DNA from 3 places in the Cellulosimicrobium sp. NPDC055967 genome. Region 2 is predicted to be linked to each of the others. Evidence: riboswitches for the same ligand, from Rfam matches in the RefSeq annotation. Region 2 holds a riboswitch; each other region holds the start of a gene.
What was found. Region 2 has a riboswitch for S-adenosylmethionine ahead of ACFC2L_RS02340 (aminotransferase class V-fold PLP-dependent enzyme). Riboswitches for the same ligand answer to the same signal wherever they lie in the genome.
Positions count from the first base shown of each region.

Region 1 (2,255 bases), on a different contig from region 2:
CTCACCCGCCCGCGCACGCCGGCGCGCCTGCTCGAGCGCGAGCCACGTCTTGCCCGCCCCCGCGCCGCCGACGACCCTCATCCGGCGCACCTCGGAGAGCGCGTCGAGCACGCGGGCCTGGTCGCGGGTCATCTGCTCCAGGCGCGTCTCGTGCTCCAGGGCGAGCGACAGGTGCTCCGTCTGGCTGGGGAAGCCACCGGCGAGCGAGTCCACGAGGGCGGGGACGTCGTCGACCGCGAGCCCGGCATGGCCCTGGCCGTGCCGCTCGACGGCGCGCTTCACCCGCTCGGCGACGCCGCCCGACCGCTCCAGGTCGCCGCGGTCCACGAGCATGTCCCGCGGAAGGTCGACCGTCTCCCAGTCGCGCGGGACGTACCGGTGCGGGAACGCCACGAGGTGCGCGGTGCGCGCCTCTGCGGCCCACAGGTCGCGACGGCGCAGCAGGGCCTGCAGCGCGTGCCGAGCACCCTGGACCTGGCGCACCGGGTCGATGCGGTGCCGCCGGGGACCGTTGCCCTGGAACCAGGTGCCGTCGACCCGGTCGATGTGCCCGCCCTTGACCTCGATCGCGGCGAGCCCGACCCCTGGCCAGGCGACGAGGACGTCGATCTCGTACTCCTGCTCGTCCTCCTGCACGTGCACCCCGTGGAACAGCACGACGTCGTCGGGGAGCTGTTCGCGCAGCGCGTCCCACACGGCGCGCTCGGCGCCGCCGTCGTCGGGGAACGTCGGGTCGGGCGGGAACGCGAGCGGCATGTGCCGTTCGTACCGCACCGTGCCGACGACGTCACGGGTCTGACGACCTGCGGTCTCCCGCGTCACGGGATTTCACCCGCTGCGACGGCCACGGGGCTCGCGGGGTGCACGGCCCGTGCCCACGCGAGGAACGCGGCGCGGCGGGACACGGAGTCCGGCCCGCCGCCACCGCGGGTGCGCCAGTGGTCGAGTCGCGCAAAGTGCCGCACCGTCATGGGTGGCTGGGGCTCGACCCGGCGGTCGGGCTTCCTGTCCCAGAACGGTGCGTTCGTGTCGAGCTCGACGACGCCGAGGCCGCTCTCGCGCGCGCGCCGCCACCGCGTCGGGAACACGAGCGTGACGTAGGCCTCCATGCGCCGCAGCGTCTGGTGGTCCTGCGTGATCCCGGTCAGGGGTTCGGCACCGAGCGACGTGGCGATCGCGGCGTCGATCTTCTGGCACGCGTCGCACACGCGCCGCTCGATGTGGAAGCGGCTCGTCATCTGGACGCGTTCGCTCAGGCAGACGTGGCAGAGACGCAGGAACGGGTTGAACGAGCACCCGCGCGACGGGACCGGGCGCGGGTGCCCGGTGTGGACCGGGCACACGAGGTGCCCCTCGTCGCTCACGAGCAGCTGGCACGGGTCGTCGGTACGGACCCACAGGGTCATGGTCGGGGTCGGGTTCATCGGAGCAGCCCTTCGGTCAGGGCCGACGGCACCCGGGCGCGCAGCAACGCACCGAGGCGGACGTCGACCTCGCACTTCCCTGACCGTTCGGCCAGGGCCGGTCTTCCTCCTGGGGCACCGTGCGCGAGGGGCGCGGTTGCCGGACCGGCACGCGGAGGGCGTCTCGCCGGTCACTCGTGACCTGGGCAGATGTCTACCTCACCCGCTGATCGGACGCAACCTCGCTCCCCGGGCTGGCCGGGCCGTGCACCGGCCGGAGCGGCTCCAGACCGGGGTGATCTCTCAGCGCCTGCTCACCGTGCGTCCTGTACAGGGTCATCACCGCGGCGAAGGGGGCGTGGTCGCCGGTGAGCAAGAGCGGCTCGGTCGAGGAGAACTGGCAGACGAGGGCCCACCCGCCGGGTTCGGGGAACACCGCCGTCATCGCGGAGTAGTCGAACGACAGCCATCGCCCATGCACCTGGACCAGCAGCCGGTGGTTGCTCACGACGAGCCGGGAGACGCAGCGCTCACGCCACTGCTCTCGGGCCTGCGCCTGGGCGGCGCTGCGCTCGGCGGCGTTGGCGATCGCCGTCACGGCAAGGCCGGTGAGGACGAACGACGGCCGCCCGTAGTAGAACCCCGACGTCTGCGTGTAGCTGACAGTCGTCCCGTAGTAGCGCGCGTACCCGGCGGGCACGTCGCAGAAGAACTCCTCGCCCGCGTACGGGACGACGTCCCACACCCGCAGCGTGGGCGGAACCTCCCGCGCGAGGAGATGCCGGTGCAGGCCCTGGGCGTTCGCCCACGCGTGCGCGGCGGCGTCGCGCCGGCCGATCTCGGCACGCTCGG
Region 1 covers NZ_JBHJYJ010000011.1:78,154-80,408, reverse strand. The annotation lists gene ACFC2L_RS14670 (NERD domain-containing protein) at 1-822, opposite strand, end outside; gene ACFC2L_RS14665 (hypothetical protein) at 819-1,424, opposite strand; SAM riboswitch class IV at 1,491-1,606, opposite strand; gene ACFC2L_RS14660 (hypothetical protein) at 1,618-2,255, opposite strand, start outside.
Region 1: it holds a riboswitch for S-adenosylmethionine, as region 2 does, so the genes downstream of both, ACFC2L_RS14665 (hypothetical protein) here and ACFC2L_RS02340 (aminotransferase class V-fold PLP-dependent enzyme) in region 2, are expected to answer to the same signal.

Region 2 (2,255 bases):
CGCCGCGGCGGTGGCGAAGAGGCCTTCCAGGCCCGAGCCCGCCGGTACCGGGCGCGGGTCGTCGGCGACGGCCCAGCAGCCGTCGACGACCTCGTAGCGCGTCGCCGGGCCCTGTTCCACGTACGACCGCACGGCCTCGACGAGGCGGACGACGTCCGCGCCCGTCGTCCCGACGCCGACGGACGCGCGGATCGCGCCCGCGTCGTACCCGAGGCGTGCGAGCAGCGGGTGGGCGCAGAAGCGACCGTCGCGCACGCCGATGCCGTGCTCGGCGGAGAGGTACGCGGCGACGAGGCCCGGGTCGTGACCCTCGACGGAGAACGTGACGACGCCGACCGGGTCGACGGCGTCCTCCCAGACCCGCACGACGCGCACGCCCGGGACCGCCTCGAGGCCCGCGACGAGCGCGGCGCGGAGCGTCGCCTCGTGGGCGTGGAGGTCGGCCGGGTCGAGCGCCGCGAGCGCGTCGCACGCGGCCGCGAGCGCGGCGGCGCCCACGACGTTCGGCGACCCGGCCTCGTGGCGCGCGGGCGCCGTCTGCCACTGCGTGCCGGTGACGGCGACCTGCCGCACCGCGCCGCCCCCGGCGAGGTAGGGGGTCCCCGCGTCGAGCCAGTCGCGGCGGCCCACGAGCGCGCCCGCGCCGAACGGCGCGTACGTCTTGTGGCCGGAGAACGCGACGTAGTCGACCCCGGAGTCCGCGAGGGAGAACCCGCGGTGCGGGACGAGCTGGGCGCCGTCGAGGACGACGCGCGCCCCGGCGTCGTGCGCGACCCGCACGACGTCCGCGACGGGCAGCGACTCGCCCGTGACGTTCGACGCACCGGTCACGGCGACGAGCGCGTACGGGAAGCGCGCGAGCTCGGTGCGCAGGCCGGACAACGTCTCCGCGACGGACGCGCCGCCGGCGAGGACCGTCGCGCCGCCAGCACGCTGCCACGGCAGCAGGTTCGCGTGGTGCTCGACGTCGAGGACGAGCACGCGCCCGGGCGTCCCGTCCGCGTTCGCCGGGACGCAGCCCGCGAGCAGGTTGAGCGAGTCGGTCGTGTTGCGTGTGACGACGGTGACGTCGTCGGCGCGCGCGCCGACGAACGCGCCGATCGCGCGGCGCGACGCCTCGTAGAGCGCGGTCGAGACCTGCGACAGGTACCCGGCGCCGCGGTGCACGCTCGCGTAGAGCGGCAGCACCTCGGTCACGCGGTCCGCGACGGAGCGCAGCGCCGGGGCCGACGCCGCGACGTCGAGGTTCGCGTACGGGACGCTGCGGCCGTCGACGAGCGGCACGAGCGTGTCCGCGCCGACGACGGGCAGAAGCGCGGGCGCGCCGGCGACCGCCGCGAGGTCAGGCGCCGTCGGGAGGTCGGTCGGACACGAGACGTCGGCGAGAGCGGTCATGGCACAGTCCTCCGAGGGCGGTCCGGGGACGGTGATCCCCGCGCTTGCCACGCGCCGGTCGGCGTGCGGCCTGGTCGTCACCCGGGGCACCCCGCCGCGAGAGGAGGGTTGCCGGCCAGCAAACCGGGGTTTCACGCTGGCACTCATGACCTGCGTCCCAGCATGTGCGCGGCGGCCCGGGCGTGTCAACCGGTGGTCAAGGCGTCTCGGATGGCGGGACACAGCTCACGGGCAGGTCGAGGCGCCAGCCGGACTCGTCGACCTCGAACGCGTCGAGCACCTCGCCGGTCCGCGCGTCGAGCACGACGACGGAGTCGGGCGGCCAGTCCGCGGGTTCTCCGAGCGCGCCGTACGGGACGCCCTGGAGCCTCGTCCCGTTCACGAACGCCTCGACCGGCTCCCCCGACCGCGTGCTCACCAGGACCACCTCGGGGTGGGCGTCGGCGTACGCGTCGCAGGCTGCGCCGTCGCCGTCGCCGCTCCACCACCCCTCGTACCCACCGACGGCGAGCTCTGCGAGGTCGACCGGCTCGCCCCCGGTCGCCACGTCGGCGGGCACCGGTCGGGGCGATGGCGGCGGCGCGGAGCCGACGTCCGGCTCGACCAGGACGATGCGCGCCCTCCCGTGGGCGTCGAGGACGTCGTCCTCCGCGAGACGGACGCTCGCCACGCGCGGCGGCGGCTCCTCGTCGCCGGTCGCCACCCAGAGCCAGGCGCCCGCGGCGACGACGCCCGCCACCACGACCGCACCCAGAACCCGTCCCCGGCCGGTCCGCATCCGGTTCCCCCCTGCCCGTCGTCCTGCCCCCGGGACCCCCGCCCGGGCGCGCTGCCACGCTAGCGCGACCGTCCGACGTCGG
Region 2 covers NZ_JBHJYJ010000001.1:550,629-552,883, forward strand. The annotation lists gene ACFC2L_RS02340 (aminotransferase class V-fold PLP-dependent enzyme) at 1-1,395, opposite strand, end outside; SAM riboswitch class IV at 1,431-1,546, opposite strand; gene ACFC2L_RS02345 (hypothetical protein) at 1,592-2,173, opposite strand.

Region 3 (2,255 bases), on a different contig from region 2:
AGCTCGCGGCGACGCCCGATGCGGGGGTAGCCGAGCACGGTGCCGGCGGGGAAGCCGGCCTGGATCTGGGTAGGGGAGGGTACGGAAGTGGTCATGATCGAAACCTCTTGCTGGTCCGGAGGACCGGTCAGACGGGCGTGCCGTGCGTGGCGGCGCTCGTCGTGGGCAGGGAGGTGCCGGTGACCCACGGCCCGCTGGCCAGGTCCGGGACGAGCGGGGCGGCGGCAGCGCTGGCGCTGCCTCCCGTCCCGGCCGACCCGCCGCCGAGGCGGACACCCTCGAGCAGGTCAAGAGCGGCGCGGTGCTTGTTGAACGTGTACACGTGCAGACCGGGCGCACCCGCGTCGAGGACGCGCTGCGCGAGGTCGACCGAGTACGCGATCCCGTAGGCGTGCTGCGCCTCCGGGTCGGGCAGGGCGTCGAGCGCGTCCAGCAGGTGCTGGGGCGCGCGCACGCCCGTGAGCTCCTCGACGCGGCGGAGCCGCGCGGGCTCCGTCGTGGGCAGCAGCCCGGCGAGGATGGGGATCGTCACGCCGGCCGCGCGGGCCTCGGCGACGAAGTCGGTGTACGACGACGCGTCGTAGAAGAGCTGCGTGATCGCGAAGCTCGCGCCGGCCTGCTGCTTCTGCCACAGGCGGCGCACCTCCTGCGTGCGCGTCGTGCCGGCGGCGGGGTTGCCGTCGCAGAACGTCGCGACGGCGATCGTCAGCGGCCGGGCCGCGCCGCGCAGCGCCGCGGCCGGGTCGGCCGCGCAGCGCGATGCCTCGACCTCGCGCAGGAGCGCGACGAGCTCGGTCGACGACCGCACGCCGTCGGGCGCCGGCTGCCAGTCCGGCTGGTCGCGCGGCGGGTCGCCCCGCAGCGCGAGGAAGCTGCGCACGCCCTCGTCGAGGAAGTCGGAGATGACCTCCTCGACGTCCTCGCGCGACGCCCCGACGCACGTGAGGTGCGCGATCGGCAGCACGGGCGTGCCCTGGAGCAGCCGCCCGACGACCTGGCGAGCCGTCGCACGGTCGGTGCCCGCCGCCCCGTACGTCACGGACACGAAGTCGGGGTGCGTCGCGACGAGACGGCGTGCCGTCTCCCAGAACTTGGGCGCCGCGTCCGGGCGCCGCGGGGGCATGAGCTCGAACGAGACCGTCGGCCGTGCCGCCCCGCCGTGGGCCTGCCCGACGGCGTCCGCGACGCTCACGACGTCGCCTCGCCCGGGGTGCGTGCGTGCGCGACCGCCGTCGGGCACGTGCTGCCCGGACGGTGCGCGAAGGATGCCTCTGAGACCATTAGTCGCTCCATCGACCCTGGCGTTAGCACCTTTGTCCTCGGGAGGCTTCCGTCGGCGGGTTGCTGCGGTGTCGTCGAGCCAGGACTCTCGACCGCTCTGGATGGTTGGCACGATCCTACGACCCATCCGACATGCGGTCGAGAGTGACCGCTTGCTGAGACGGGCGACATCGGTCCCCGTGTCGGACGGACCGCGCCACCAGGCTCGCTCAGGTGCGATCTCGCTGCCACAGCATCTCGACGCCCAGGACGATCGCGCACACGACACCCAGCGTCCCGGGGACCGCCACGAACGCGACGTGGATCGGGCTGTCCTCGTCCGGAAGGAAGAGATCGATCCAGCCCAGCGAGAGGGCCAGGGCCGTCGAGACCCCGCCCAGGCGCGACGACCACGAGAACAGGTGGCTGTGCCAGGGAGCGTCATCCTGCGTGTCTCGGGTCCGCACGTCGATGCTGAAGAAGATCAGCAGAGCGGCGAGGAAGGAGATGAGCGAGACCATCTCGGCGGAAGGCATCGGCTGCATGCGATCGGACCATACCTCCGTGGTGCGTACTTGGCCCGCCGGCAGTGGTTACGGTGAGCCGACAGCCTCAGACAGCGACGAACCGAGGAGCCCGCGTGTACGCCACCCCGACCCGCCCGATGACCCAGGACGAGCTCGACCGGATCTGCCGGGTGTGGGCCGACTGCGGCAGCGACGACCCCACCGACCGGTGGCTCGAGCTGTGGGACGGCGGCGACGCCGACGACCACCCGGAGCAGCGCGACGCGATCGTCGCGATCGCACGGGAGGTCGGCCTGGAGGCCGCGGTCGAGGACGGCGTCCTGCGCGTGCAGAAGACCCAGCAGCTCCACGACGAGATCGGCGCGCGCTGGATCTGACCAGGTCAGGGCTCCTGCGCTACAGATTTCACGCTTTCCACGCTACAGATCTCAGGCTTCACACCGTCGTCAACGACGCCGGAGCTCCGGC
Region 3 covers NZ_JBHJYJ010000003.1:226,803-229,057, forward strand. The annotation lists gene metE (5-methyltetrahydropteroyltriglutamate--homocysteine S-methyltransferase) at 1-95, opposite strand, end outside; gene ACFC2L_RS05845 (methylenetetrahydrofolate reductase) at 128-1,123, opposite strand; SAM riboswitch class I at 1,287-1,389, opposite strand; gene ACFC2L_RS05850 (hypothetical protein) at 1,491-1,805, opposite strand; gene ACFC2L_RS05855 (hypothetical protein) at 1,901-2,164, shown strand; gene ACFC2L_RS05860 (cation acetate symporter) at 2,234-2,255, opposite strand, start outside.
Region 3: it holds a riboswitch for S-adenosylmethionine, as region 2 does, so the genes downstream of both, ACFC2L_RS05845 (methylenetetrahydrofolate reductase) here and ACFC2L_RS02340 (aminotransferase class V-fold PLP-dependent enzyme) in region 2, are expected to answer to the same signal.